Regions from separate parts of the Mesorhizobium sp. B2-2-4 genome, predicted to be linked through region 2. Evidence: predicted binding sites of a transcription regulator. Region 2 holds the regulator's gene; each other region holds the start of a gene.
What was found. Region 2 encodes PhoB, which activates phosphate uptake and scavenging genes when phosphate is short. Its sites were predicted from a motif close to TGTCATNNANCTGTCAT; they were not measured.

Region 1 (10,331 bases), on a different contig from region 2:
GGGCTCGGCTGCGAGGTCAACCAGCTCACGCTGTACGGCCAGAAGGGTGCGGCCGCCGGTAAACGCCATTTCAACATCCAGGACGCCGGCGGGTCGCGCAAATCGGTCGAAAAGGCCATGGGCGTACTGGCCGAGATCGCCGAGGAAGTCGGCGAGCTCAAGCGCGAACCCATCCCGGTAAGCGAAATCGTCGTCGGCCTGCAATGCGGCGGCTCCGACGGCATGTCGGGCATCACGGCCAATCCTGCTCTAGGTGCCGCGGTCGATATCCTCGCCGGCGTCGGCGGCATCGGTATTCTCTCCGAGACGACGGAAATCTACGGCGCCGAACATCTGCTCGCCTATCGCGCCGCGACGCCCGAGATCGCCAAGAAGCTCGATGGCTACGTCAAGTGGTGGGAAGACCACGTCGCCAAGCACGGCGCCTCGATCGACAACAACCCCTCGCCCGGCAACAAGCGCGGCGGCCTCACCACCATCCTGGAGAAGTCGTTGGGCGCGGTCGCCAAGGGCGGCCAGACGCCGCTCAACGGCGTCTTCGGCTATGCCGAAAAGGTCACCGGCAGCGGGCTGGTGTTCATGAACACGCCCGGCTACGACCCGGTGTCCGCCACCGGCCAGGTGGCGGGCGGCGCCAACATCATCGTCTTCACCACCGGCCGCGGCTCCTGCTTTGGCTGCCGGCCGACGCCGTCGATCAAGGTCGCCACCAACTCGACCATGTATCATCAGATGGAAGAGGACATGGACGTCAATTGCGGCGTCATCGCCTCCGGCGAGAAGACCATCGCCGGCATGGGCCGCGAGATCTTCGAACTGATCGTCGAGACGGCCTCCGGCCGCAAGACCAAGAGCGAGGATTTCGGCTACGGCGACAACGAGTTCGTGCCCTGGCATCTCGGCGCGACGCTCTAACTCTTTGAAGTCGCGCAGTCCGGAAAGTGGCCGCGAACTTTCCTGGAATGCTGCGGCTTGAGGTCTTGGAATCTGCCGCGCCGGATAATGGCGGGCAACGGGGAGGTTGTGCATGGAAAAACGCCGCATCGGCCAGACGGCGCTCGAGGTCACCGAAGTAAGCTTCGGCGGTGCCGCGATCGGCGGGCTCTACCGCGCCTGTTCGCGCGAGGCGGCGATGGAAACGTTGCAAGGCGCGTGGGAGGCGGGCCTGCGCTATTTCGACACCGCGCCCTTCTATGGTTTCGGCCTGTCGGAGCGGCGTTTCGGCGACTTCCTGCGCTATAAGCCGCGCGATTCCTATGTGCTGTCGACCAAGGTCGGGCGCCTGTTCCGGCCCGTTCCGGAGGATCAGGTTCCCGATCACTCCTATGTCGATCCGCTGCCCTTCGCGCTCGACTACGACTATTCCTATGACGGCATCATGCGCTCGGTCGACTTCAGCTATGCGCGGCTTGGTCTAAACAGGATAGACATCCTGTTTGTGCACGACATCGGCGTGTACACGCATGGCGTCGAGAAGACCAAAATGCACTTTCGCCAGTTGATGGACGGTGGGCTCAAGGCGCTCGAAGAACTGAAAAACTCCGGCGTCATTTCCGCCTACGGGCTCGGCGTCAACGAAGTCCGGGTATGTCTCGACGTGATGCGTCGCGCGCCGCTCGATTGTATCCTGCTCGCCAGCCGCTATTCCTTGCTCGATCGCAGCGCCGAAGCCGAACTTTTGCCGCTCTGCCGTGCCCGACAGACTTCGCTGGTCATCGGCGGTGTGTTCAACTCAGGCATATTGGCGACCGGACCGGTGCAGGGCGCCCATTTCGACTACAAGCCCGCCAGCGGTGACGTGCTCGACCGCGTCGGCGCGATGGAGCGGATCGCCGCCGAAGGTGGTTACCCGCTCGCCGCCGCCGCGTTCCAGTTCCCCCTCCAGGAATCCTCGGTCGCCACCGTGCTGACCGGCACCGCCAAGCTGGCGAACCTGACCCGAAATCTCGAACTGCTCGATGTCGACGTGCCTCAGGCGGACTACGCCAGATACCGCCCCTACACCGTAGTGCAGGAATTGGCATGAAGTGTCCGATCCGCCCGGGCGAAGGCGTGCGATCGCGGGGCTTCACGATCCCGCGAACCGAAGAAGGAACGGGCATTCTATATTTACTAATTTATGGAATTAATATTCCATACGTTAGTCACACGAAACGGAAGCGGCGGGCAGCGTGGGGAGAGCAAGGCGCCAGTGCTGTCATGACCGCTATGCCCCGAGGATGGCATAAACACCGCTTGCATCGACCGGATCGATGCACTATCAAAATACTGCAACTGTTTTTTATTGATAAAGTTCTGTTTGGCTACGCCTATCCGAACCGAGCTTCCGTATCGTTCACCGGGCGACCTAGGGAGGAATTCCATGAAATTCGTGACCAGCATTCTCAATCGCCGCGCTGTCATGGCGCTGGCGGCCGCGTCGATGCTTGCCGGCGTCATGCACTCGGCGCCGGTTTCGGCGGCGGACGTGACCATTCCGATCATCGTCAAGGACACCACGTCCTTCTACTGGCAGATCGTCTTGGCCGGGGCCCGCAAGGCCGGCAAGGATCTCGGCGTCAACGTGCCGGAGCTCGGCGCCCAGGCAGAGACCGACGTAAACGGCCAGATCTCGATCCTCGAAAACGCCGTCGCCAGCAATCCGGCGGCGATCGTCATCTCGCCGACCGAGTTCAAGGCGCTCGGCAAGCCGATCGACGAAGCCGCCGCCAAGGTCAAGGTTATCGGCATCGATTCCGGCGCCGACTCCAAGGCCTTCACCTCCTTCCTGACCACTGACAACGTCCAGGGCGGCCGCGTCGCCGCTGACGGGCTCGCAGCGGCCATCGGCGAAGCCAATGGCGGCAAGATCGAGGGCGACGTTGCCCTGATCACCAACACGCCTGGCGCCGGCTCGCTCGAACAGCGCAAGCAGGGCTTCATCGAACAGCTCAAGGCGAAATATCCGGGCCTGAAGCTGGTCGCCGACAAATATGCCGACGGCCAGGCCACCACCGGCCTCAACATCGCCACCGACCTGATCACCGCCAATCCGAACCTCAAGGGTATTTTCGCTTCCAACCTGATCATGGCGCAGGGCGTCGGGCAGGCTGTCGCCGAAAACAGCCTCGGCGGCAAGCTGGCGCTGGTTGGCTTCGACAGCGACGAGAAGCTGATCAAGTTCCTCAACGACGGCGTCATTTCCGCCCTCGTCGTCCAGGATCCCTACCGGATGGGCTATGACGGCATCAAGACCGCGCTTGCCGCCTCCAAGGGCGAAAAGGTCGAGACCAATGTCGACACCGGCGCCAACCTGGTCACCAAGGCCAACATGAAGGATCCCAAGATCGACGCGCTGCTCAACCCGAAGCTCAACTGAGCATCGGCACGCGCAACTGTTTCCGGGGCCTCTGCGCCCCGGAAACAACAGGGAGGATTGCCATGACGTCGACCGCGCAGGAACTGCATCCGGCCCCCGTGCTGGAGCCCGGCAGGACGATCCTCGAGCTGCAGGGTCTGGAAAAGCGCTATCCCGGCACGCATGCGCTGAAGCCTGTGACCCTGGCCTTCAAGGCGGGAGAGATCCACGCCATCGTCGGCGAGAACGGTGCCGGCAAATCGACCCTGATCAAACTTCTGACCGGCGTCATCCCGCGCACCTCCGGAGAGGTTGTGTGGGAAGGCAAGCCGGCTGCCCTGGCGACGCCGCACGAAGCCATGGCGCTCGGCATCAACGCCGTGCACCAGGAAGTCGTGCTCTGCCGCCACCTGACCGTCGCCGCCAACATGTTCCTCGGCGAGGAGAACTCGCGCTTCGGCATCCTCCAGCAACGAGCCATGGTCAGGGAAGCGCAGAAGATCATCGACGGTCTCGGCTTCGACCTGCCGGCGCATGTCGTGCTCGGCGATCTCACCATCGGCCAGCAGCAGCTGATCGCCGCCGCCCGAGCCACCGTGCGCGGCACCAAATTCCTGATTTTCGACGAGCCGACCGCCTACCTCACCCGCAAAGAGGCCGACCAGCTGTTCACGCTGATCCGCCGCCTGAAGGGTGAAGGCGTCACCATCATCTACATCAGCCATCGCATGGAGGAGGTGTTCGAGCTCGCCGACCGCGTCTCGGTGCTGCGTGACGGCACGCTGGTCGGCACCCGCAACATCGCCGAGACCAATGAGCCGGAGCTGGTCAAGCTGATGATCAACCGCTCGATCGAGCAGATCTATCACAAGGAGCATTTCACGCCGGGCGCCGTCATCGCCGAGGCGCGGAACCTGTCCGGCAAGGGTTTCGAGAATGTCTCTCTGTCGGTGCGCGCGGGCGAGATCGTCGGGCTCTACGGCCTGATCGGAGCCGGCCGCAGCGAATTCGTCACCACCCTCTACGGCCGCCACCGCAAATCGGCCGGCCAGGTGTTGTGGGAAGGCAAGGAGGTGCAGGTCAACTCCGAGCACGACGCCATCAAGCTCGGCATGGCGCTGGCACCGGAAAGCCGCCGCGACCAGGGCCTGTGCCTCAACCTGCCGGTTGCATTGAATCTCAACCTGCCGATCTACAAGCGCATATCGAAAAATCTGCTGATCTCGTCTGCGCAGGAGAAGGCCGAGGCGGACCGGCAGATCGCCGACCTCAGGATCAAGACGCCGACGCGCGGCGCGCTGGCCTCCAGCCTGTCGGGCGGCAACCAGCAGAAGATCGTCATCGGCAAGTGGCTGGCGCACGGCGCCAAACTGTTCATCTTCGACGAGCCGACGGTCGGCGTCGATGTAGGCACCAAGGCCGAGATCTACCGGCTGTTCAGTGTGCTGTTGTCCAAGGGCGCGGGCATCATCCTGATCTCGTCCTATCTGCCTGAGGTCTACGAACTGGCTGACACGCTGCATGTGTTCAGGCGCGGCAAGCTGGTGGCCACGCATGGTTTCCGCACCGCCGATCACGAGGACATTCTGGGCCAGGCCCTGGCCGAGAAACAAGAAAAGACGGGAGGACAGACATGAGCACCGAGGCGATCCCTGCCGAAAAGCCGAAGCGCAACTACAATGCCCTGTTCGGGCTGACGCTGCTTGGCCTGCTGCTTCTGATGTGGGTCATCCTGGCGGTCGCCACGCCGTCCTTCGCTTCGGCGCTCAATATCACCAACCTGCTGCGCCAGGGTTCTCTGATCGCCATCCTGGCCGTCGGCCAGACCTTCGTCATCATCACCGGCGGCATCGACCTTTCCGTCGGCGCCATCGTCGGCTTCGCCACCGTCATCGTCGCGCTGCTGATCAATGCCGGCTGGCCGGTCTGGATCGCGGTTCTGGCGACGCTGCTGGTGGGGGTCGCCATCGGCCTGTTCCACGGTTTCGGCATCGTCAGGATGGGCCTGCCGCCCTTCATCATCACGCTGGCGACCATGACCTCGCTGCGCGGCATCGGTCTCCTGATGACCAATGGCAATTCGATATCGATCAACAGCGACGCGTTCCAGGCGTTTTCGCGCGGCTCGCTGCTGGGGATCCCCTATCTGTTCTGGATGGTAATCGTGGTTGCCCTGCCCTCCTACGTCTTCCTGCACCACACGCGATGGGGACGCTATCTCTTCTCCGTCGGCTCGAACGCGGAAGCCGCGCGCCTCTCCGGCGTCAACGTGCCGCGCACGATCTACATGGCCTATGTGCTGTCCGGCCTGTGCGCGGCTTTCGTCGGCGTGCTGCTCGCGTCCCGCATCGGCATCGGCAATCCGACGCAGGGCGACACCTACGAGCTGCAAGCCATCGCCTCGTCGGTGATCGGCGGCACGTCGTTGTTCGGCGCTATCGGTTCGGTGCACGGGCCGCTGATCGGCTCGTTCATCCTCTCCACCATCAACAACGGCGCCAACCTGCTCAACGTCAACACGTTCTGGCAGCGCGTCATCACCGGCATGTTGATCATCGTCATCGTCTACTTCGACGGCCTGCGCCGCCGAGGTGGCAAGTAAAATCGATCGCCGGCCGGGTCGAAAATCGGCCGACGATTCCATGAACCGACTGGATTGAAGCATGAAAGCCGTTGTCTGCCGTTCGCCCGGCGACCTTGTCGTGGAAGACCGTCCCGCGGCTGGCTCGCCGCCTCCCGGCTGGGCGCTGGTGGCGGTCAGCCATGTCGGCATCTGCGGCACCGACTACCACATCTTCGAGGGCAAGCATCCCTTCCTCGCCTACCCCCGCATCATGGGCCATGAAGTGTCGGGGACCATCGTCGAGGCGGGCGAAGGCGTTGGTCTTGCCACGGGCGAGCCGGTCATCATCAATCCCTATCTGGCGTGCGGCAAATGCATCGCCTGCCGGCACGGTAAACCCAATTGCTGTGTCCGGATCGAAGTGCTCGGCGTGCATCGCGACGGCGCCATGTGCGAACAGATCCTTATCCCGGAACAAAACCTCTATCCAGCCAACGGCCTGTCGTTGGCCGATGCCGCGGCCGTCGAGTTCCTGGCCATCGGCGCCCATGCGGTGCGGCGCTCGCGTGCCGATCCCGGCGCACGGACGCTCGTCATCGGCGCCGGACCGATCGGGCTCGGCACCGCCATCTTCGCCCGCATCGCCGGGCTCGACGTGACGCTGCTCGACATGAGCAGCGAAAGGCTCGGCTTCGCCGCCAATGAACTCGGCTTCAAGACCCTCGACGGGTCGCGCGGCGCGGCATCCGATCTGGTCAGCGAAGCGACATCAGGCGAAGGCTTCGACGTGGTCTTCGACGCCACCGGGAACACCCCCTCGGTGCAGTCGGCCTTCGCTCATGTCGCGCATGGCGGGACATTGGTGCTGGTCAGCGTCGTGAAGGACGACATCGCCTTTTCCGACCCCGAGTTCCACAAGCGCGAGATGACGCTTGTCGGCAGCCGCAATGCCTTGAGGGCCGACTTTGACCACGTCGCCGCTTCGATCCGCGATGGCGCGGTGCCGCTGGCCAAGCTCGTCACCCACCGCACCACGCTTGCCGACACGCCACGTGACCTCGCCCGCTGGGCGCATGAGAAATCCGGGCTGATCAAGGCCGTGATCGAGGTAGGGGCATAACATGGCAGGCCGTGAACCCGGCCCGAATTGACCACACCCCCGCGCAGGTCGACCCCCAAACGCCAAGCCGCTGACAAGTGCGCGCGACCGGGCTGGTCTGATTCCAGCGTTAGGCCGACACGCCTACAGCGCCGACAGTTTCAGCTCCACCCGCTCCGCCGGGAAGCGCGCCTCGGCGAATTGGATCGGCCGGCCGTCCGGCGTCATGTTGACGGCCACCGTGACCAGCACGATGCCGCCCGGCTGCAGATCGAGGTCGGCAAGGTCGGAAGCATCGGCGTGACGCGCCGACAGCACCGTCGATTGCCTGAGATAATCGTCTATGCCGAAACGCTTGAGCGATGCGGTGATCGACCCGGTCTCGGCCATGGCCACATCGATGCCGGCGAAGCGCCTGGCGTCGAACCAGCCGGAAGCGCGCGACACCGGCTTCCCATCGGCCTCGCCGCGCGTCTCCAGGCGAATCACATCCGATCCCCTGGCAACGCCCAGGGCTTCGGCGACGCGCCGGCTGGCGGGCTCGACCGATGAGGCCAGCAGCACGATATGCCGCTCCGACGCCTGGCCCTGCAAGCCGGTTGAAAATCGCGTGCGCGCGCCGATCGGATAGGACAGCCGCTTGCGCGACAGCACGAAAGTGCCGCGCCCCTGCTCGGCCCGCAGTACCCCGTCTTGCACGAGCGCCGCGATGGCGCTGCGCACCGTGTGACGGTTGACGCCATAGCGCTCGGCCAGCGCCACCTCCGGCGGCAGCGCGGCATTCTCGGCAAAATCGCCGGCAGCGATCGATTGCAGGATTCGGTCGGCGATCTGGCGCCACAACGAGACGCCGCTGCGCCGCTCGATACCGTCAGCCACGTGTTTTCCGTTCACGGTTTCGCCCCTGGCCGGCCCCTGTCACGCACCCGTCATGGACTCGCGTTAGGTAATGGGTATAATTCGTATGGTTGTCTATATCAATAGACAAATTAGAAGCAAGGATGTTGCTCATGCGAGGACAGGAAGCGCGCGACCAGGCCGAACGCAAGGCGGCCATGGCAACCCTGGCGCAGTCCAGCGGCGACGACATCGTTCGCCTCTGGAACGAATCCGGCCTGCCTGCCGAGGTCGAACTGCTGCGCGGTCCCGAGACCGGCCTGGTTACCATGCGCGGCCGCATCGGCGGCGGCGGCGCGCCGTTCAATGTCGGCGAGGCCACCGTGACCCGCGCCACAGTGCGCCTGCCGTCCGGACAGGTCGGCCATTGCTATGCGCTCGGCCGCGACAAGCAGAAGGCGAAGCTGGCGGCCATCGCCGACGCGCTGTGGCAGGACCCCGCCCACCGAGAGGCGGTCGAAACGGGCCTTCTCGCGCCGCTGCGGGCTGCCTTGACCACGGCACGAGAAAGGCGCCGCGCCGAAACGGCGGCAACGAAGGTGGATTTCTTCACCATGGTTCGCGGAGAAGATTGATGGATATCGCAGCGCAATCGATCGAGGGCGGGTTCGCCGATCCGGTGTTCAACGCCCAGACGGTGTTTCGCGCCGTCATGGACGCAATGGCGCGGCCGGGCAGCGTGCAACCCTTGCCGGCCCTGGCCCGCCCGCCGGCGCCGCTTTCGGCGACATCGGGCGCGGTTGCGCTGGCATTGTGCGACAATGACACGCCGCTCTGGCTCGACCCGGCCCTGCATGCCTCGGCAGCGGTCATGTCCTGGCTCGGCTTTCACAGCGGTGCGCCGCTGGCCAACACCCCGGCCGACGCGCATTTCGCGTTTGTGGCCTCGCCGGCCGAGATGATGGCGCTCGACGGTTTCTCGCAAGGCACGCAGGACTATCCCGACCGCTCGACCACATTGATCCTGCAGGTCGGCGATCTCACGTCAGGCACGCCGCTGCTGCTCGAAGGTCCTGGCATCGAGAAGACGGCGACGATCGCGCCGGCCCGCATGCCGCGTCATTTCATCGAGCAGTGGAAGCAGAACATCAACCGCTTTCCGCGCGGCGTCGACATCATCCTGGCGGCACATGACAGCCTCGCCTGCCTGCCGCGTACGACACGCATCAAGACGACGGAGGCCTAGCGATGTATGTTGCGGTAAAAGGCGGCGAAGCCGCGATCGCCAACGCCCACAGCCTGCTCGCTGACCGTCGGCGCGGTGACCGCTCGGTACCGGCACTGCGCCTCGACCAGATCGTCGAACAGCTGGCGCTCGGCGTCGACCGGGTGATGAGCGAAGGCTCGCTTTACGATCGCGAACTCGCCGCACTCGCTATCGTGCAGGCGCGCGGCGACATGATCGAGGCGATCTTCCTGGTGCGGGCCTACCGCACCACGCTGCCGCGCTTTGGCTATACAAATGCCATCGACACCGCCACCATGCTGGTCGAACGCCGCGTTTCGGCGACCTACAAGGACCTGCCCGGCGGCCAGTTGCTTGGGCCCACCTTCGACTACACGCACCGGCTGCTCGATCCCGAGCTTGCCGCCGGCGCCGATGTCGCCGCGCCCTTGCGGCGCGAGACGGAAGCGCAGGCAATGCCGCGCGTCTCGGCGATCCTCGCTCGCGATGGGCTGATCGAGCCGGACGGAGACATGCCGCAGGACCATGTCCCCGGCGACATCACCCGCGAGCCGCTGGAGTTCCCGATGGCTCGCGACATCCGCCTGCAGGCGCTGTCGCGCGGCGACGAGGGCTTCCTGCTGGCGCTCGGCTATTCCACGCAGCGCGGCTATGCCCGCAACCATCCCTTCGTCGGCGAGATCCGCATCGGCGAGGTCGAGCTGGAGCTCGACGTGCCCGAACTGCCTTTCGCGGTGCCGCTCGGTACCGCGCGCGTTACCGAATGCCAGATGGTCAATCAGTTCAAGGGCTCGGCCAAGGCGCCACCGCAATTCACACGCGGCTACGGGCTGGTCTTCGGCCAGAGCGAGCGCAAGGCGATGGCCATGGCACTCTGCGACCGCGCTCTTCGTGCAAGCGAACTCGGCGAGGACATTGTCGCCGCCGCCCAGGACGAGGAATTCGTCATCTCGCACTCCGACAACGTCCAGGCGACCGGCTTCGTCGAACATCTGAAGCTGCCGCATTATGTCGACTTCCAGGCCGAACTCGACCTCGTGCGCCGCATGCGCGCCGAGTACGACGCCCGCGAAAATCCCGGCAAGATTGAAGAGAAGAAAGAGGCCGCGGAATGAGCGCGCAACCGACCGACATCGCCAGCTACAACTTCGCTTATCTCGACGAACAGACCAAGCGGATGATCCGCCGCGCGATCCTCAAGGGCATCGCCATTCCCGGCTATCAGGTGCCGTTCGCCTCGCGCGAAATG
Region 2 (10,331 bases):
CAACTGGAATGACGCGGCGATCGCCAAGCTCAATCCCGACGTCAAGCTTCCCGACCAGGCGATCGCCGTCGTGCATCGCTCCGACGGTTCGGGCACCACGTTCAACTTCAGCTACTACCTGGCCGACGTCAGCGCCGACTGGAAGTCGAAGGTCGGCGTCAACACCGCGCTCGAATGGCCGGTTGGCATCGGCGCCAAGGGCAATGAAGGCGTCGCCAACAACGTCTCGCAGACCGGTGGCTCGATCGGCTATGTCGAATACGCCTACGCCAAGCAGAACAAGTTGACCTATGCCGACATGATCAACAAGGACGGCAAGAAGGTCGAGCCGACGGCGGCGGCGTTCTCGGCGGCGGCGGCCAATGCCGACTGGAGCTCGCAGCCTGGTTACGGCGTCATCCTGGCCAACCAGCCGGGCGCCGAATCCTGGCCGATGACGTCGGCGACCTGGATCCTGGTCTACAAGAAGCCCGGCGACGTGGCGGCGACCGGTGAAGCGCTCAAGTTCTTCGCCTGGTCCTACGCGAAGGGCGACGACATGGCCGGGGCGCTGGACTACGTTCCGATCCCCGACGCGGTCGTCAAGAGCGTCGAGGACATGTGGGCCAAGGACATCGTCGGCAAAGACGGCAAGCCGCTCTATTCCGCCATGTAATCCCTGCTGAACGAGGAGGGCGCTTCACGGCGCCCTCCCTGTCTTCCTTGAAACGCGAGGGCCAGATGACCGCCGTCTCCGAAGCCATGCCATCGTCGGCCGCCATGCGGGCCAGGGAAGCGACGGTCCGACGCTTCGCGCTCACCGATACGATTTTCCGAACGGCGACACGCTTTTCCGCCATCCTCGTCCTGCTCATCCTCGGCGGCGTGGCGATTTCGCTGTTTGCCGGCTCGTGGGAAGCGCTGTCGAAATTCGGGTTCTCCTTCCTGACGACCGAATCGTGGAACCCGGTCACCGAGAATTTCGGAGCGCTGGCCCCGATCTACGGAACCATCGTCACCGCCGCCATCGCTATCCTGATCGCCGTTCCCATCGGCATCGGCATCGCCATCTTCCTTACCGAACTCTGCCCGCGGCCACTCCGACGCCCCATCGGCATCGCCGTCGAGCTGCTTGCCGGCATACCCTCCATCATCTACGGCATCTGGGGCCTGTTCGTGTTCGCGCCGTTCCTGCAGACGACGGTGCAGCCCTTCATCATCAAGCTTTTCCACGACGTGCCGGGACTCTCCAGCCTGTTTGCCGGCCCGCCCTACGGCATCGGCCTTCTGACCTCGGCGATGATCCTTGCCATCATGGTCCTGCCCTTCATCACCTCGATCACCAAGGATGTCTTCGACACGGTGCCGGCGGTGCTGAAGGAATCGGCCTACGGCATCGGCTGCACGACCTGGGAGGTCACGCGCCGCGTCGTCATCCCCTATACCCGCGTCGGCATCATGGGCGGCGTCATGCTCGGCCTCGGCCGCGCGCTCGGCGAAACCATGGCGGTAACCTTCGTCATCGGCAACGCCCACCGCATCAGCGGCTCGCTGTTCGCGCCCGGCACGACGATCTCGGCGACCATCGCCAACGAGTTCACCGAAGCCGACGGCGATCTCTATACGTCTTCGCTGGTGGCGCTCGGCCTGATCCTGTTCGTCATCACTTTCCTGATCCTTGCCCTTGCGCGCTACATGCTGCTGCGCATGGACAGCCGCACGGGAGCCTGACCGATGTCGACGGCCACATCGCTTCACAATCGACGCAAGCGCAGGAATGCCGTGATGATGACGCTATGCGTCACGGCGGCGGGCATCGGCCTGGCCTGGCTGGCGCTCATCCTCGGCGCACTGCTCTATAAGGGCCTGTCGGGTGTTTCGCTCTCTGTGTTCACCGAAATGACACCGCCGCCCGGCGATGCCGGCGGCCTGCTCAATGCCATCTACGGCAGTATCATGATGACAGTCATCGCCGTCATCGTCGGCACGCCGATCGGTGTCCTCGCTGGGACCTACATGGCCGAATATGGCCGCTTCTCGCGCCTCACCACCGTCGTGCGCTTCATCAACGACATCCTGCTGTCGGCACCCTCGATCATCGTCGGCCTGTTCGTCTACGAGCTGCTGGTGCGGCCGATGGGACATTTCTCGGCGATCGCCGGTGCCGTCGCACTGGCCATCCTGGTCATCCCGGTCGTCGTTCGCACCACCGAGGACATGCTCAACCTGGTGCCGAACGCCTTGCGCGAGGCCGGCGCCGCGATCGGCGCGCCGCGCTGGGTGGTCATCCGCTCGGTCGCCTACCGTGCGGCGCTGTCGGGCATCGTCACAGGCATATTGCTGGCCATCGCCCGCATTTCCGGCGAGACGGCGCCGCTGCTCTTCACGGCGCTCAACAACCAGTTCTGGTCGAGTAATCTCAATGCGCCGATGGCCAGCCTGCCCGTCACCATCTTCCAGTTCGCTCTCAGCCCCTACGAGGAATGGCAGCAGCTGGCGTGGACCGGCGCACTCATAATCACCCTTACGGTTCTCGGGCTGAGCATCTTCGCCCGCAGCCTTACCGGACGCAGAGAGGACAGATGAAACCGATGTTGTCCACCGAGTTGAATACGCCCGAAGTCGCGGTCGAGAAAGCCAAGATCGAGGTCAAGGGCCTCAATTTCTACTATGGCCAGTCGAAGGCGCTGAAGGATATCAGCCTGTCGCTGCCCGAGCGCAGCGTCACCGCCTTCATCGGGCCTTCGGGCTGCGGGAAGTCGACGCTGCTGCGCGTCTTCAACCGCATCTACGAGCTTTACCCGAGGCAGAGCGCCGAGGGCCAGGTGCTGCTCGACGGCCAGAATATCCTCGACCGTTCGCAGGATCTCAACCTGCTCAGGACCAAGATCGGCATGGTGTTCCAGAAGCCGACGCCGTTCCCGATGTCGATCTACGAGAACATCGCCTTCGGCGTCAGGCTCTATGAGAAGCTCAGCAAGGCGGAGATGGACGGCCGTGTCGAGCAGGCGCTGAAGCGCGCGGCACTGTGGAGCGAGGTCAAGGACAAGCTCAACGCCAGCGGCCTCAGCCTTTCGGGCGGCCAGCAGCAGCGCCTCTGCATCGCCCGCACGGTGGCGGTGAAGCCGGAGGTCATCCTGCTGGACGAGCCTGCCTCGGCGCTCGATCCGCTGTCGACCGCCAAGATCGAGGAGCTGATCGACGAGTTGCAGGCCGATTATACGATCGTCATCGTCACCCACAACATGCAGCAGGCGGCGCGCGTGTCGAAGCAGACCGCCTTCATGTATCTGGGCGAGCTGGTCGAGTTCGACCGCACCGAGAAGATCTTCACGTCGCCCCGCGAGAAGCGCACGCAGGACTATATCACCGGCCGCTTCGGCTGATCCCAGGCATACGAGGACCAAGATCATGGCCGAACACACAGTCGCAGCCTTTGACGAAGATCTCGGACAGATCAGCAGGCTGATCCGCGACATGGGCGATCTCGCCTCATCGATGGTCGGCGGCGCGACCAAGGCGCTCCTGAATTCCGACAACGCGCTCGCCCAGCGCGTCGTCTCCGACGACGCGATCATGGATGCGCGCCAGCGCGAACTCGACGACCGCGCCATCACCCTGATCGCCAAGCGGCAGCCCATGGCGGACGATCTGCGCCATGTCGTCGGCTCGATCCGCATGGCGGGCGATCTCGAACGCATCGGCGATCTCGCCAAGAACATCGCCAAGCGCGTCGGCACCGTCGGCCTTGCCGCCACGCCGCGCGACCTGTCGCACTCCATCGACGCCATGGCGCAGCTTGTGCTGATCCAGGTCCAAGGCGTGATCGAGGAGTATGCGGCGCGCGATGCCGCGGCACTTGCCAAGCTGCGCGCCGACGATGAACGCATCGACGTCAAATACACGTCGGTCTTCCGCGAGCTGCTGACCTACATGATGGAGGATCCGCGCAACATCACCGCCTGCACGCATCTTTTGTTCTGCGCCAAGAATCTCGAGCGCATCGGCGATCACGTGACCAACATTGCCGAAAATGCCTATTATGTGCTGACCGGCACGCAATTGCCCGCCAATCGCCCGAAGCAGGACGAGACGGCGATGTCGGCGCCAGCGGCTTGACGGCAGGGGTGACCAGTCGATGATCGCGCCACGCATCATGGTGGTGGAGGACGAGGAGCCGCTGGGTGTGCTGCTCCGTTACAATCTGGAATCGGAGGGTTATCAGGTAGAGGTGGTGACGCGCGGCGACGAAGCCGAGATCCGCTTGCAGGAGAATGTCCCTGACCTTCTTGTGCTCGACTGGATGGTGCCGGCGGTGTCCGGCATCGAGCTCTGCCGCCGTCTCCGCATGCGGCCCGAGACCGAGCGGCTGCCGATCATCATGCTGACGGCGCGCGGCGAGGAAAGCGACCGGGTGCGCGGTCTCTCCACCGGCGCCGACGACTATCTGGTCAAGCCGTTCTCAACGCCGGAATTCATGGCACGCGTCAAGGCGCTGCTGCGCCGCGCCAAGCCCGAAGTTCTGTCCAGCGTGCTCAAGGTCGGCGACATCGTGCTCGACCGTGAATCGCACCGGGTCTACCGCAAGAAAAGCGAGATCCGGCTCGGGCCGACCGAGTTCCGCCTGCTCGAATTCATGATGCGACATCCCGGCCGCGTGTTCTCGCGCAGCCAACTGCTCGACAATGTCTGGGGCGAAACGATCTATATCGACGAGCGCACCGTGGACGTGCATGTCGGCCGGCTGCGCAAGGCGGTCAACAATGGCCGCATGCCTGACGTGATCCGCACCATTCGGGGCGCGGGGTATGCGATTCGCGAAGACTAGGGATATGTCACGCAACGTTCTCGCCCACGCCTGATTTCGCCTGTGCCCCCGGCGCGAAAATCTCCTGGTCGACGAAGGTCAGCGCGCGCATGGCGCAGCCCTCGCGGATCAGTGGCAGTTCGTTCGGCTCGGTGTCGAAGGAAATCGATTTCGAGTGCTGGCCGCCGGCGGTCTGGGCAATGGCCTCGCGCAGAGCCGGCTCGATCAGGTCGAAGGCGGCGGCGCTGACGCCGACCATGGCGACCGGCGCCGGATCGATCAGCGCGAACAGGCTGCCAAGGCCGTAACCCAGCGCCTCGCCGGCCTTGCGGTAGGCTTCGCGCTCCGGCCCGTCCTTTTCGCGCGCCGAGGCCGCCAGGGTGCGCATGTCGGCGTCGCTGACGTCGACGGGCTCGGTGTCCTCGCCAAGCTGCCTCGCGTTGCGCCAGATGGCATAGTTGCCGGCATAGGCCTCGACGCAGCCGCGCCGCCCGCAGCGGCAGAGCGCCCCGCCGGGGCGATGGATCATGTGGCCGAACTCGCCTCCGGATGAATGGGTGCCGGTGAACAGTTCACCCTTCAGCACCAAGCCCATGCCGATGCCGTGCGACAAAAGGATGGCGATGAAGTCGTCGCGGTAGCGCTGGGGATCGCGCCAGCGCAGCGCCACCGCCATCATGTTGCAATCGTTCTCCATGGTGGCGGGAATGCCGAACTCGGCCTCCAGTATGTCGGCGAAGGCGATGTCGGTCTGCGGCGTGATCGGCGACCACAGCATGGTGCGCGCATCCGTGTCGGTGATGCCCTGGATCGCCAGCGCGATACGGGCGATGCTGCCGACGTCGAGGTCGGGATCCTCGAACCGCCGCCTGACGATGGCCACGCATTCGCCGATCAGCGCCTCGCGCGACAGGGTGAGCGTGTCCAGCCGGCGCTGCTCTTCAGATATCACCTGGCCGGCATAGTCGATGACGGCGACGGAGAGAAAATTCAGCGACAGCACCACGGTCATCACCGCCGCGGCTTCAGGGTTGAGGCTGAGGCCGACCTGCGGCCGGCCGCGTTTCAGCGCACCGGCCTCGCTCGGCTTGCTCTGCGCCAGGATGCCTTCGCCAATCAGGTCGGAGGAGATCGCCGATATGGTGGAATGGCTGAGCCCGGTGGTCGCGGCAATCTCGGTGCGCGAGGGCTGCCCGGCACGGCGCACGGCCGCGATCACCATCGCCCGGTTGCGTCGGCGCAAATCGTCGTGGCGGATTCCGACCGACATGTTTCTCGCATCCTCCCCGTCGCCGCGTTCTCTCCCCAGGATCCCGACGACCGTCAAATACTGGCAGAACCGGCCTTGGCTGTCATTATTTATTCCGGAGCTCGAAAAAAATTCACGAGGACATCAAAATACATCAGAATCGACGTTGACAGCGTTCCGACGATGGACCAGTGTTTTTTCGAGGCTCGAAAAAATAGAGCCTTTGTGCCGGCCTACGGGCCTGTTTGGTCGCGCCATACGCGGCGCAGGGAGGATTAAGATGAAGAGATTCACAGCCGCCATCCTGGCGGGTGTCGCCATGTCGCTGACGCTCGCGTCGGTCGCGCAGGCGAAGGACAAGGTCATCGGCGTTTCCTGGTCGAACTTCCAGGAAGAGCGCTGGAAGACCGACGAGGCCGCCATGAAGAAGGCGATCGAAGCCGCCGGCGACAAGTATATTTCCGCCGACGCCCAGTCCAATCCCGGCAAGCAGCTCACCGACGTCGAGAGCCTGATCTCCCAGGGCGCCAATTCGCTGATCATCCTGGCGCAGGACGCCTCCGCCATCGGCCCGGCGGTGCAGAAGGCGCTCGACGAAGGCATTCCGGTCGTCGGCTATGACCGCCTGATCGAGAACAAGGACGTCTTCTATCTGACCTTCGACAACAAGGAAGTCGGCCGCATGCAGGCCCGCGAAGTGTTCAAGGTGAAGCCGGAAGGCAACTACGTCTTCATCAAGGGCTCGGGTGCCGATCCGAATGCCGATTTCCTGTTCTCGGGCTCCATGGAAGTGCTCAAGGACGCCATCGACAGCGGCAAGATCAAGAATGTCGGCGAAGCCTATACGGATGGCTGGCTGCCGGCCAATGCGCAGAAGAACATGGAGCAGTTCCTGACCGCCAACGACAACAAGGTCGACGCGGTCGTCGCGGCCAATGACGGCACTGCCGGCGGCGTCGTCGCGGCGCTGACGGCTCAAGGCCTGGCCGGTACCGTTCCGGTCTCGGGCCAGGACGGCGACCACGCGGCGCTGAACCGCATCGCGCTCGGCACGCAGACCGTGTCGGTGTGGAAGGACGCGCGTGAACTCGGCAAGAATGCCGCCGAGATCGCCTCGCAGCTGGCCGACGGCAAGAAGATGACCGATATCGCCGGCGTCAAGGACTTCACAACGCCCGGTGGGAACACCGTCAAATCGCTGTTCCTGACCCCGGTTGCGATCACCAAGGACAATCTCAACGTCGTCATCGACGCCGGCTGGATCAAGAAAGACGAGGTCTGTGCCGGCGTCGCGGCGGGCAGCGTCGCGGCCTGCAACTGATCTTCCATTTCATGCGATGAACGCCGCGGCTGCCAAGCCGCGGCGTTTTTTCAAGAAAATTTGTTTTTCCGCCCCGGGCGGGTAACTTCTAGGCTGGCTTCCGGCATCCCGCATCGGACGGGCAGGCCGGTGGGAGAAAATCATGACCGATACGACGTCCAACCCGCAGGCCGACACCGCGCGTGCGTCGGAACTCGGCGCCGTCGCCCGGTTCCTTAAGGCGACCGAGATCGACACGCGCATGCTCGGCATGATCGGCGCGCTGCTGCTGATCTGGATCGGGTTGCATGTCTTGTCCAGCCTGCGTCTCGGCGTCAATCCGCTCGATTTCGACAGCCGTACCTTTCTCACGCCGCGCAATCTGTGGAACCTGTCGGTGCAGACCTCGGCCGTCGCCATCATGGCCTGCGGCATGGTGCTGGTCATCGTCATGCGCAATATCGATCTGTCCGTCGGTTCCGCCGAAGGGTTGATCGGCATGGTCATGGGCTTCGCCCAAGTGCATTTCCTAGTGCGCTTCGTCGGGCTTGAGCTTGGCAACCCATGGATCTGGGTGCTGGCGCTGGTCATCGGCCTGGTGCTCGGTCTGTTGATCGGCGCCTTCCAGGGCTTTGTCATCGCCTATCTCGAAGTGCCGGCCTTTATCGTGACGCTGGGCGGGCTTCTGGTCTGGCGCGGTGCGGCATGGTGGGTTACCAGCGGCCAGACGGTGGCGCCGCTCAACGCGACGTTCCAGCTGATGGGCGGCGGCCCGGCCGGATCGATCGGCGCGACCTGGAGCTGGGTGGTCGGTATCGCCGCCTGCCTTGCGGTGGTGCTTGCGCTGTTCAACGGGCGGGTACAGCGCAAGCGCTTCCGTTTCCCGCTGCGTCCGATCTGGGCCGAGACGCTGATCGGCGTGCTGACCTGCGCCGTCATCATGGGCGCGGTTTGGCTGGCCAATTCCTATCCGTGGCCAGTCGGCATCGTGAACAGATATGCAGCCGCCAACAACATAACCGTGCCCGAGGGCGGCCTGTTCATCGCCCACGGCATCGCCATACCGGTGCTGATGGCCATCGCCGTCGGGCTGGTCATGACCTTCATCACCAAACGCACCCGTTTTGGTCGCTATGTCTTTGCCATTGGCGGCAATCCGGAAGCAGCCAACCTCGCCGGCATCAATACACGCTGGATCACGATGAAAGTGTTCATGATCATGGGCGTGCTGGCCACGATCGCCGCCGCGATCTCGTCGGCCCGGCAGAACTCGGCCACCAACGTGCTCGGAACGCTCGATGAATTGCTGGTGATCGCGGCGGCCGTCATCGGTGGCACGTCGCTCGCCGGCGGTTCGGGAACGATCATCGGCGCCATGCTGGGCGCGCTTCTGATGCAGTCGCTGCAATCCGGCATGGTGCTGCTCGGCGTCGACTCGCCTCTGCAGAGCATCGTCGTCGGCGCCGTGCTGGTCATCGCGGTGTGGCTCGACACCGTCTATCGCAAACGCGTTTGAGGGAGGAGGACAATCATGGCTGACAGGATCGCTCCCGCCGGCAACCCGCTGGTCGACATGCGCAACATCTCAATCGCGTTCGGCGGCATTCGCGCCGTCGACGATGCTTCGATCGATCTTTTCCCCGGCGAGGTCGTGGCCCTGCTCGGCCATAACGGCGCCGGCAAGTCGACACTGATCAAGATCCTGTCGGGCGCCTACAAGCGTGACGCGGGCCAAATCTTCGTCAACGGCGAAGAGGCTTCGATCTCCAACCCGCGCGATGCCAAGAAATACGGCATCGAGACGATCTACCAGACCCTGGCGCTCGCCGACAATGTCGACGCCGCCGCCAACCTGTTCCTCGGCCGCGAGCTGAGGACCGCCTGGGGCACGCTCGATGATGTCGCCATGGAGGCCGAGGCGCGCAAGGTGATGGGCAGGCTCAATCCCCGCTTCCAGCGCTTCAAGGAGCCGGTGATCAAGCTGTCGGGCGGACAGCGGCAGTCGGTGGCGATCGCACGCGCGATCCTGTTCAACGCCCGCATCCTGATCATGGACGAGCCGACGGCAGCACTTGGACCGCAGGAAACGGCCCAGGTCGGGGAACTGGTCAGGCAGCTCAAGTCCGACGGCATCGGCATCTTCCTGATCAGCCATGACATTCACGACGTATTCGAACTGGCCGACCGGGTGTGCGTCATGAAAAACGGCCAGGTCGTCGGCACTGCCCGCACCACCGATGTGACCCAGGACGAGGTGCTGGGCATGATCATCCTGGGCAAATGTCCGCCTGGCGCCATTCCCGGACCAGGCGCGTTGAAGATCGCTGCCTGAAGCCTGCTGGCCTGAGCCCGTTACCGATCTGCCGATCAGGTGATATGCCAGCCGGCGGGATGGCTTGGCCTTGCCATTGTGTTGACCGGGCGACTTGCCCATAAAGGGCTCACATGCTGATAGGCCGCATTATCCGTTGAAGAAGCTTTTTCCAATCGTCGCTTTCGTTGCCGTTGCGCTGATCAGCATGACAATGGCGGGGTTCGCCTATTTCGCGACGCAAGAGGCGGCTCGCATCAAGTTCGACGCGACCGCGGACGATGCGCTCAACCGTATCGAGAGCCGGATCGACCTGCAGCTGTCGCTGCTGCGCTCGTCGCAAGCCTTGTTCGACGCCCGCAATGGCGACATCTCGCAGAGCGAGTTCAAAGCGTTCTTCAATGCCCTCAATGTCGATACCAATTTCGCCGGCCTGCGCGGCATCGGCTTTCTCCGGCTGGTGAAAGCAGGCGACGAGGCGACGGTCGAGCGCGACATGCTGCATGACCAGGGCACCAGGCGTGCGATCTATCCGGACACCACCCAGCCATGGCGGACGCCCGTTGTGCTGTTCGAGCCGCTCGATCCGTCCAACAAGGCCAGCATCGGCTATGACATGTTCACCGAGCCCGTGCGGCGCGCGGCAATCGAGAAGGCAATGGCAGATGACCAGCAGCACGCGAGC
Region 3 (10,331 bases), on a different contig from region 2:
TTCTGGCGATCGCGTTCTTTGCGTTCCTGATCGTAATTTGGTGCTCGTGCCATAGCGGCTCCTTTTTTGCTGTTCTTGTGGGCTGACTACGCGTCGTTCGCCTTCCGACGTCTCGGAGCCAGCACCAGGGTTCCTATAAGCTGCTTCGGTCGATCACAAGGTCGGCGGCGCCGAAACGCTCCTTTGCCGTCAGCTGCTGATGCCAATAGGGATAGAGCAGGGGCGGGCGGCTGACCGCGTCGAGGCGATCACGTTCCTCGCCGGCCAGCGTCAGGCTGGCCGCCGCGATATTGTCCCTGAACTGGGCCTCGTTGCGCCCGCCGATCACAAGCGAGCTGATAGCCGGCCGGCCAAGCAGCCAGGCAAGCGCCACCTGTGCGGCGGACACACCGCGGGCCTTACCGATTTCGACCAGCACATCGACGATCCGCCACAGCCGGTCCTCGTCGCGGATTGGCGGTTCGGACCAGCCGGCGACCTGGCGCGCGGTCGGGCTGTCACGGTGATACTTGCCCGACAGCAGGCCTCCCGCCAGTGGGCTCCACACCAGCACGCCCAATCCCTGGTCGACCGAGATCGGCAGCAGCTCGTATTCGGCTTCGCGTGCTTCGAGCGTGTAGTGGATCTGCTGGGTGACGAAGCGCGGCTGATGGCGGGTGTCACTGATGGAGAGCGCCTTCATCACCTGCCAGCCGGAATAGTTGGAGCAGCCGATATAGCGGATCTTCCCCTGGCCGACCAGCGTGTCGAGCGCGGCGATGGTCTCTTCGAGTGGCGTCACGCCGTCCCATTCGTGCAGGAAATAGATATCGATGACGTCGGTCTTGAGCCGCTTAAGGCTTTTCTCGCATTCGCGGATCAAATGATGGCGCGACAGGCCTTCGTCATTGGGACCGTCGCCGATGCGCATGCGCGCCTTGGAGGCGATCAGCACGTCGTTCCTGCGCTTGCCGCCGAGTGCCTCGCCGATGATCTCCTCCGACAGGCCGTCCGAATAGACATTGGCCGTGTCGATGAGATTGATGCCGGCATCGATGCACAGATCGATCATGCGCTTCGCCTCGGCGAGATCGCTGTTGCCCACAGCCGCGAACGGGCCGGCGCCGCCAAAGGTCATGGTGCCCATCGTCAGCGCCGAAACCTTCAGGCCGGAACGGCCGAGAGTGCGGTATTCCATGTCAGTCCTCGCGATTGAGAAGAATGGCCCGATCAGGTTGCTGGATTTGTAGGACAATCCGTGCGGCTTGTCGCCCTCCGGCCCCAGCACACCGATGAGCGGCCGTGGCGTGCCCCTGCAATAAAACCGTCATTGCCGGCCTATACTCGGTCGATCAGGGCGTTGCGCGCCGCCGTCAGGACGCGACCAGTGCGCCCGGTCGTTGCCGGAGGCGGCAGCTTGCAGATGGAGGAACACCGATGAATGAATCCATACCCAAGTCCGGCGCCCGGGACTGGCTGGAAGCCGAACTCGCCGACACGCTCGACGAGGACTATGAACTGGAGATGTCGGAACCGGCGCTGTCGCTGGAGATCGCCAGGATCTACAAGAACGCGCATCCGCCTTCTATCGACCGCATGCAGTATTTTCGCGACCTGATCGGGCTGCAATCCGAGCTGATCAAGCTGCAATCCTGGGTCGCCTACCACAAGAAGAAGCTTGTGGTGATCTTCGAAGGCCGCGATTCGGCTGGCAAGGGCGGCGTCATCAAGCGCATCACCCAGCGGCTCAACCCGCGGATCTGCCGCGTCGTGGCGCTTCCGGCACCGACCGAGCGAGAGACGTCGCAATGGTATTTCCAGCGTTATGTGCCGCACCTGCCGGCCGGCGGCGAGATCGTTCTGTTCGACCGCTCCTGGTACAACCGTTCCGGCGTCGAGCGGGTGATGGGTTTCGCTGGGCCCGATCAGGTGGAGGAATTCTTCCGTGACGTGCCGGAGTTCGAGCGCATGCTGGTCCGTTCGGGCATCACGCTGGTCAAATACTGGTTCTCGATCACCGACGAGGAACAACAGATGCGCTTCCTGATGCGCATCCACGATCCGATGAAGCAGTGGAAGCTGTCGCCGATGGACCTGCAGTCGCGGGTGCGCTGGGAACAGTACACCAAGGCCAAGGAAGAGACCTTCGCCCGTACCAACATTCCGGAGGCGCCCTGGTTCATCGTCGAGGGCAACGACAAGAAGCGCGCCCGGCTGAACTGCATCGACCACCTCTTGCAGCAGGTTCCCTATGAAGAGGTGCCGCACGAGGAGATCACGCTGCCCGAGCGGGTCTTCAATCCCGAATACGAGCGCCAGGTGCTGCCGCGCGAGCTCTACGTGCCCGAGAAGTATTGAACGAGAGTTTGTCCTTCTCCCCGTATAGTGACGGGGAGAAAGGATCTGCACCAAGGGTTGCCAATTCCCACTGTCGCAGACAACTAATTCCTAAGTCCGCTTGATGACGACATGCGTGGCAAGCGGCGTCGCTACTTGTTCGCTGCACGCGTAGCCGAGCTTCGGCATATCAATCCCGGCGAAGAGGTGCTCGCCGGAGCCGAGCAGCACCGGCGAGATCGCCAGATGCATCTCGTCGATGAGCCTCTCCTGGAGGTACTGCCGGATGGTGGCGACGCCGCCGCCGACCCGCACATCGCTGCCATTGGCCGCTGCCCTTGCCTGCTCGAGCGCCGAATGGATGCCATCCGTAATGAAGTAAAAGGTCGTGCCGCCCTCCATGACGATCGGCTCGCGCGCATGGTGGGTCAGCACGAAGACCGGCACATGATAGGGCGGGCTGTCGCCCCACCAGCCCTTCCAGTTTTCGTCAGGCCATTCGCCGCGGATCGGCCCGAACATGTTGCGGCCGAGGATCCAGGCGCCGACATTCTCGAAGCTGCGCGCCGCGAACGCCTCGTTGGTATCGGTTGTGCCGCCGTCGTCTCCGAGCACCATCTTGCGGAAGGTGCGGGTACCGATCATCCATTTGTGCAGGGCTTCCCCGCCGACCCCGAGCGGGTTTTTCAAATCCTGGTCGGGACCGGCGCCGTAACCGTCGAGCGACAAGGTGAATGCGTTGACGCGAAGTCTGGACATGGAAAGCCTCCTCAGACCAGTTGTATTTTGCAAGCAGTTACTTTCTAGCAAACCGATTGCAAATTGCAAGTAGTATTTTCAGCGATCGAGAAGATGCATATCCGTACTTCGCCCATGCGATGTCCAGAGTGAAAGTGGCGGCTGCCGAGACAGCCGCCATACCGGCTCATTCGCCGGTGAGTTCCATGAAGAGCATATGGTTTGAAGGCGCTGGGAGGAAACTATGCTCTCAGCATCTCCGCCACCTCAGGGGCGAAATAGGTCAAAATGCCGTCGCAGCCGGCGCGTTTGAACGCAAGAAGCGATTCCAGCATAGCCTTTTCGCCGTCGATCCAGCCATTGGCGCCCGCCGCCTTGATCATCGAATATTCGCCCGACACCTGGTAGGCGAAGGTTGGCACCGCAAATTCGTCCTTCAGCCTGCGGATGATATCGAGATAGGGCAGGCCGGGCTTGACCATCAGCATGTCGGCGCCTTCGGCCAGGTCCTGCTCGGCCTCGCGCACCGCTTCGTCTGAATTGGCGTGGTCGATGTAATAGGTCTTCTTGTCGCCCTTGAGCAGGCCGGCCGTGCCGACCGCCTCGCGGTACGGCCCGTAGAAGGCGGAGGCGAATTTCGTCGCATATGACATGATCGCCACGTCCTGGAAACCGTTTGCGTCGAGCGCGTCGCGGATGGCGCCGATGCGGCCGTCCATCATGTCGGACGGCGCGATGATGTCGGCGCCGGCCGCTGCTTGTATGACGGCCGCCGCGGTTACCTGTTCCACCGTCTCGTCATTGACGATGAGGCCGTCGCGCAGGATGCCGTCATGACCATGGCTGGTGAACGGGTCGAGCGCGGCGTCGGTGATGACGCCGATCTCAGGCACCGCGTCCTTGATCGCGCGCGTGGCGCGGTTGATGACGTTGTCGGGGTCGAGGATATGCGAGCCGGTCTCGTCGCGCAGCGAAATGTCCACATTGGGAAAGGTGGCAAGCGCGGGGATGCCGAGCTTCGCCGCGCGTTCGGCCTCCTTGACGGCAAGGTCGATCGACAGGCGGAAGACGCCCGGCATGGCGGCGATCGGCTCGCGCACTTGTCTGCCGTCGACGACGAAGATCGGCCAGATCAGGTCGTCGACGGAAAGCCTGTTCTCCTGCACCAGGCGCCGCGACCAGTCGGCCTTGCGCATGCGTCGCAAGCGGCGGCTGCCGGTGATGTCGTCGACGCTGCGCGCGCCGGCAGGTTTTGCGGGGGTGAATCTGTTCATCGCCAAAACTCTCGTTTGGCCGGCTTTTATCACGCACCCGTGGTGCTGACCAATGCGACACGTTTGTGCCAGCAATCCGGCCGGGTCCTTATTCGGGTTGCCCGTTGCCCGAAAGGATCTGCGCCGCACCGCGCATGCCGACACGGAACGCCTCGTCGAAGCCGACGCCGCGCACTTGCCAGGCGTAGGTCTTGCCGGCCTTCGCCAGCCGCCAGTCGGCGATCCAGCCCAACTCCTTGTCGCTCCAGACGATGCTGCCGGAAAGCGCTTGGTCGGCGCCGGCCATTTTCGCAACCGTGTCCAGCTTCGCCATGTCGGCCTCGCGCATGATCCTGTCGTCCAGCCCCGCCTTCGACAGCAGCGCTGCCGTTGGGAAGGTTACCTGCATGGCAACCGGCGCGGCGGCATTGCCGAACGACTCGCGCATCAGCACGCCGCGCTCGTCATCGGCATCGAGCGCGAAATGCCTGACCCCGCGCTCGGTCGACAAGAATACCGCCAGCCCTGGGCGTTCGGTCAGCCACGGCCTGCTGCCGAGCGAAGCCAGCACCGGATCGATCATCGCCGGGCTGTACTGGCAGTAGAGATTGTGAGGCCGATCATACGTGCCCTGATCGTCATGGTTGGGAATGCCTTCCATGCGATCGCGGTAGCGAAAGGCCGCCACGAAGCTGCCGGCCTTGTCGCGCAGCGCCGCCATCTCCGGTTTCGCCGGCAGGCGCTGGTCGCCGGAAACCCGGACCAGAACCGCGTCGAGGCAACGTTTGAAGCCGGCCTGGCGGTTCTTCTCGTACCGACCGTTGACGATGGTCTGCGACTGGTAAAGATCGGCGAGGCTGGCCGCCAGGGTCGATTGCAAAGCCAGGCAAATGACGATCAGCCCGATCGTCATCGGCACGAGGCGCGCAAATCCAGCCATGAGCCACACCCATTGGAAAACTTGCTACAGCTGCGCAGTCGCCGTGCGGTTCCCGGCGTTGCGGCGACAACGGCTCTTTTAGCACTAGGCTCCGGCCCGAGCCAAGACGCGCTGCCGGCATGCCGGCATTGACGCGGCCATGGGCCACGCTTTAGCACTTCAGTCCCGGCGGAGCGGGGGAGGGATTCTTTCACGATGGATTTTGGCGGAGGCGACGAGATCCGCTTCGAACATCTGGGCCGGGCCGGCATCGTCACGTTGACGCGGCCGCGGGCACTCAATGCGGTCACGCACGGGATGGTCAACGCGCTCGCCAAGGCATTGCACGCTTGGGAGCGGGACTGGAGCGTCGATGTCGTCGTCGTCAAGGCCGAGGGCAGGGCGTTTTCGGCCGGCGGCGACATTCTCCACATCTACGAGGCCGGCCGGGCCGGCAAGCCGCCCGTCGAGTTCTTCACCGACGAATATCGGCTGAATGCCCAAATCGCGCGTTTCAAAAAACCTTATGTGGCGCTGATCGACGGCATCGTCATGGGTGGCGGCGTCGGCATCTCCTTTCATGGATCGCATCGGGTGATGACGGAAAATGCGCAGTTCGCCATGCCGGAGGTGGGAATCGGCTTTTTCCCGGATGTCGGCGCCAGCCATCTGCTGCCCGATCTTGGCGGTTCCTTCGGCATGTACCTGGCGCTGACCGGCAATCGTATCCGCTATGGCGACGCGTTGTGGTCCGGGCTGGCCACGCATACGATCAAGGCGCAGGACCAGGCTGGCTTTCTCGACCAGCTCGCCGCCACCGGCGATCCCGAATCGGTGCTGCGCGGCTTCTTCATCCCGGCGAAGCGCGAGACGGACAGGCAGGTGCTGGAGGCGATCGCCCACCACTTCGCGCAGGCGTCGCTTGCCGATATCATCGGCAGCCTGGAGCAGGCGGCAGGGAGCGATGAGTTTGCGGCAAGGACGCTGGCGACGATCCTGACGCGCTCGCCGACCAGCCTTCGTGTCGCCTGGCGCCAGATCACTGCCGGCCTGACGCTGCCGATGGATCAATGCATGAAGATGGAGTTCCGCATCCTCAACCGGATGCTCGCGGGCCACGATTTCTACGAAGGCATACGCGCCACCATCATCGAAAAGGGTTCCAAGCCGCAATGGCTGCCGGCAACCCTCGATGCGGTCGACGACGCGGATGTCGATGCCTATTTTGCCTCGCTCGGTGAACGGGAACTCGCGCTATGAGTGAGGTGACGTCCAGACGCGTCGTGCTTCAGCCTTCAGGGGTGGAGGTTATCTTCGCCTGGTTCCAGCGAATCATATCAGGATACTGCCTGCTGTTCGGTATCCTGTACTGGATCAGGCTTATCGGCTTCTATCCCGGCTCGCTGTGGCGCTTCGACCTGATGCCGGTCCACTGGCAGGTGACAGCGGTGATGCTCGCCGTGTTTTTTCCCTTTGCCGCAGCCGGCCTATGGATGCTGGCTTCCTGGGGGCCGGTGATCTGGTTCATCTGCGCCGCGACGGAGATCGTCATGTATGCCGGCTTTCCCGAACTCTTCGGCCGCCGCCCGCTCATCGTCGTCTCGCATGCGGGGGTGGCGCTGCTCTATGTCGTTTTCCGCCTCGTCATCTATCTGCAGAAGCGGACGCCCCGGACCTGAAGCCGGCACGCGCCGCCGGCGATCCGGCGGATCGGATTTCGCCCTGAAATCATTGGCTAAATCTTTAGGTTAATTATCCTTGCTCGAGTGACCGTTCGTTAAGCGTCTTGCGAAACCTATTACCGGTAAGCTCTTGTTAGCCTTGGCGTTTAAGTCGAATTTTATGAGTATTCGATAGTGTCGCGATCAAGGTGAAAAACAAAAAATCACCAGGGCGACAAACGAGAGGCAAAGACAATGATCAATTCGCGTCCGGCGGCAAAGACCGCCAACGTTTCCGACGATCGCCGCGAGGCAATCCGTTCCCTTTACATGGAATCGCTCCAACTGGTCGAGCGCCTGCACCGCCGTCTGCTCGACGTGATCAAGGACGAGTTCGACCGCAATGGCCGTTCCGACATCAACGCCATCCAGGCGCTGCTGCTCTTCAACATCGGCAATTCGGAGCTGACTGCCGGCGAGTTGCGCTCGCGGGGCTACTATCTCGGCTCGAACGTCTCCTACAATCTCAAGAAGCTTGTCGATCTCGGCTTCATCAACCACCAGCGCTCGCGCATCGACCGTCGTTCGGTCCGCGTCTCGCTGACGCCGAAGGGCAACGAGGTGGCGGACGTGGTCGCCGGTCTCTATGAGCGCCATGTCGGCTCGATCGAGCAGGTCGGCGGCATCAACACCGACGAATTCAAGCAGATGAACCGCGCCCTCCAGCGCCTCGACCGCTTCTGGAACGACACCATCGCTTACCGGATGTAAGCCACATCCCCAATCAGAAGCCGCGCCACAGAAGCGCGGCCGCAACAGCGACCTCCAGTCAGGGCCGGTGCCGAAAAGCATCGGTCTTTTCTTTTCGTTGCGCTGGCCGAAGCAAATTGCGGGCCAAGGCCACGTTGCCGCCATATTCCAATGGAACCGAAGATGGCAGTGATGCTGTGGTGAAGACCATGAGTTCACCCGCAGCCGCGTAGCCTTGCGCGTTTTCACACCGAGGTGATGCGGACCATGGTTGGCTAATTGTTAAGATTGCCAATTTTAGAGTGCGGGCGAGATCGCCCGATGATCAACGCAGCAAGTGTTCGAACTGCTACAAATGTCTGGAACGTCCATGAGAACCAGCCGCCGTTTCTTCCTTTCCGGAGCCTCCGCGCTCGCAGCCGCCGTTGTTGCCGGCCGCGCCAGCGCGCAGGATGTGATCGGGGACATCCTGAAGTCCTCGGCGCGCGGCAACTGGGACGATCAGTTCGACGCCCGCGCCAGCGCAGGCGGCAAGGTGGCCTCGACGCTGCCGATCTTCAGCCCGCAGACCGTCGCCTTCACCGAGCAGGCTGTGGCGCAGTACCAGAACATTGTCGGGCAGGGCGGCTGGGTCGAGGTTCCCGCGACCAAGAAACTGCAGCTCGGCGTCGACGATCCCGATGTCGTGCCGCTGCGCAAGCGCCTGATGGTCGCCGGCGACCTGTCGCAGAGCGCCGGCATCTCGACGGCCTTCGATTCCTATGTCGACTCGGCGGTCAAGCGCTTCCAATTGCGCCACGGCCTGCCGGCCGACGGAGCGCTGGGCAAATATACCTACGCGGCGATGAACGTTTCGGCGCAGATCCGGCTCGGCCAGTTGCAAACCAATCTCCAGCGATTGAAGGAGAAGGCGGGCACGCTTGGCAGCCGTTATGTGCTGGTCGATATTCCGGCAGCGCAGGTCGAGGCGGTCGAGAACGATCGCGTCGTGCTTCGCCATACCGCGATCGTCGGCAAGATCGATCGCCAGACACCGATCGTCAATTCCAAGATCAACGAGATCATCGTCAATCCATATTGGAACGCGCCGGTGTCGATCGTGCGCAAGGACATCATCCCATTGATGCGCAAGGACCCCGATTATCTCAAGAACAGCCATATTCGCCTGTTTGCGCCAGATGGCAGCGAAGTCGATCCGATGAATGTGGACTGGTCGACCGACGACGCGGCCAAGTACCGTTTCCGCCAGGATCCCGGTTCGGACAACGCCATGGCGTCGGTGAAGATCAATTTCCCGAGCCCGGACGGCGTCTACATGCACGATACGCCGCAGCAGAGCCTGTTCGGCAAGATGATGCGCTTCGATTCCTCGGGTTGCGTACGCGTGCAGAACGTGCGCGACCTCGTCACTTGGATCCTGCGCGACACGCCCGGCTGGGACCGTCAGCATTTCGAGGCTGCGATCAAGACCGGCGAAAACACGCCGGTCCAGGTCACCAACCCGGTGCCGGTGCATTTCCTCTATCTCTCGGCCTGGTCGACGGGCCCCGGCGTCGTCCAGTTCCGCGACGACATATATGGCCTCGACGGAAACAACGAGCTGCAGATCACTTCGTCGCTCTAAGCAATTGATTATTCAGGGAAAAGGCCGCTCTTGAGCGGCCTTTTCTGTCGTCGCCGCCAGGCCGTTCACACCGCCGCTGACCTCCAACTCTGCGTAGGCGCGCTCCGGCTGGACGAAGCGCGGGCGATTGCGCATGGTCGGCAAAACTGCCGGAAATCGGACCATGCAAGTTGCCGTCTTCATCCTCGTAGTGCTCGTCCTGGTGGCGCTTTCCGGTGCATTGGTGCGGCTGGTGCGGCTGCCGCTGCCGGTGCTGCAGATCGCCATGGGTGCTGCGCTGGCCTGGCCGGCGCGCGGGCTGCATGTCGAGATCGATCCGGAACTGTTCCTGCTCGTATTCATTCCGCCGCTTCTGTTCGCCGATGCCTTTGCTGCGCCCAAGCGCGAGCTTGTCGCCTTGCGTGGCCCCATCCTCGACCTTGCCATCGGACTGGTCTTCTTCACCATCGTCGGATTTGGCTACGCCTTGCATTGGCTGGTGCCCAGCATCCCGCTCGTCGTCGCTTTCGCGCTCGCCGCGGTGCTGTCGCCGACTGACGCGGTGGCGGTGTCTTCCATAGTCGACAGGAACATCGTTCCGGCGCGGCTGATGCATATATTGGAAGGCGAGTCGCTGCTCAACGACGCCTCGGGCCTAGTCATGTTCCGCTTTGCCGTGGCGGCGGCATTGACCGGCAGCTTTTCCTTCGCCGCGGCCTCGCTGAGCTTTCTCTATGCCGTGGCTGCCGGCATCCTCGCCGGCATGGCGGCGCTGTTCGTTGCCGCCAAGGCGCTGCAACTGCTCAACCGCATCGGCGGCGTGCCGGCGGAGGCGCAGGTTCTGGTCATGATCCTGGTGCCTTTCGTCTCCTATCTCGGCGCCGAGCATATCGGCGCCTCGGGCATCCTGGCGGCGGTCACCGCCGGCCTGTTGACCGGAGTTTCCGGCATGTTCCGCTTTCTCGGTGTCTCGGCGCGCATGCAGACGATGTCGCTGTGGTCGACGCTGTCCTTCGTCTTCAACGGCGCGCTCTTCATCCTGCTTGGCCTGCAATTTCCCGATATCATCCGTAAGGTGCCGCCGGAGTTGT

Region 1: a site for PhoB is predicted at 7,916-7,932, ahead of phnF (phosphonate metabolism transcriptional regulator PhnF). Genes of this name have one in related genera too.
Region 3: a site for PhoB is predicted at 1,294-1,310, ahead of ppk2 (polyphosphate kinase 2). Genes of this name have one in related genera too.

What each region holds. Positions count from the first base shown of each region.
Region 1 covers NZ_VFWB01000012.1:54,934-65,264, reverse strand. The annotation lists gene FJ959_RS26200 (altronate dehydratase family protein) at 1-915, shown strand, start outside; gene FJ959_RS26195 (aldo/keto reductase) at 1,028-2,026, shown strand; gene FJ959_RS26190 (ABC transporter substrate-binding protein) at 2,363-3,358, shown strand; gene FJ959_RS26185 (sugar ABC transporter ATP-binding protein) at 3,421-4,974, shown strand; gene FJ959_RS26180 (ABC transporter permease) at 4,971-5,939, shown strand; gene FJ959_RS26175 (zinc-binding alcohol dehydrogenase family protein) at 6,001-7,020, shown strand; gene phnF (phosphonate metabolism transcriptional regulator PhnF) at 7,144-7,893, opposite strand; gene phnG (phosphonate C-P lyase system protein PhnG) at 8,010-8,471, shown strand; gene phnH (phosphonate C-P lyase system protein PhnH) at 8,471-9,082, shown strand; gene FJ959_RS26155 (carbon-phosphorus lyase complex subunit PhnI) at 9,085-10,197, shown strand; partial or broken gene FJ959_RS26150 (alpha-D-ribose 1-methylphosphonate 5-phosphate C-P-lyase PhnJ) at 10,194-10,331, shown strand, end outside.
Region 2 covers NZ_VFWB01000001.1:81,496-91,826, reverse strand. The annotation lists gene pstS (phosphate ABC transporter substrate-binding protein PstS) at 1-655, shown strand, start outside; gene pstC (phosphate ABC transporter permease subunit PstC) at 721-1,710, shown strand; gene pstA (phosphate ABC transporter permease PstA) at 1,714-2,565, shown strand; gene pstB (phosphate ABC transporter ATP-binding protein PstB) at 2,562-3,365, shown strand; gene phoU (phosphate signaling complex protein PhoU) at 3,391-4,098, shown strand; gene phoB (phosphate regulon transcriptional regulator PhoB) at 4,118-4,807, shown strand; gene FJ959_RS00420 (ROK family protein) at 4,815-6,056, opposite strand; gene xylF (D-xylose ABC transporter substrate-binding protein) at 6,316-7,356, shown strand; gene FJ959_RS00410 (sugar ABC transporter permease) at 7,499-8,851, shown strand; gene FJ959_RS00405 (ATP-binding cassette domain-containing protein) at 8,867-9,667, shown strand; gene FJ959_RS00400 (CHASE domain-containing protein) at 9,804-10,331, shown strand, end outside.
Region 3 covers NZ_VFWB01000007.1:151,069-161,399, forward strand. The annotation lists gene FJ959_RS19280 (hypothetical protein) at 1-53, opposite strand, end outside; gene FJ959_RS19285 (aldo/keto reductase) at 134-1,177, opposite strand; gene ppk2 (polyphosphate kinase 2) at 1,417-2,337, shown strand; gene FJ959_RS19295 (dihydrofolate reductase family protein) at 2,428-3,075, opposite strand; gene hemB (porphobilinogen synthase) at 3,297-4,328, opposite strand; gene FJ959_RS19305 (DUF2066 domain-containing protein) at 4,417-5,247, opposite strand; gene FJ959_RS19310 (enoyl-CoA hydratase/isomerase family protein) at 5,443-6,486, shown strand; gene FJ959_RS19315 (DUF6163 family protein) at 6,483-6,905, shown strand; gene FJ959_RS19320 (winged helix DNA-binding protein) at 7,143-7,658, shown strand; gene FJ959_RS19325 (murein L,D-transpeptidase) at 8,008-9,261, shown strand; gene FJ959_RS19330 (Na+/H+ antiporter) at 9,425-10,331, shown strand, end outside.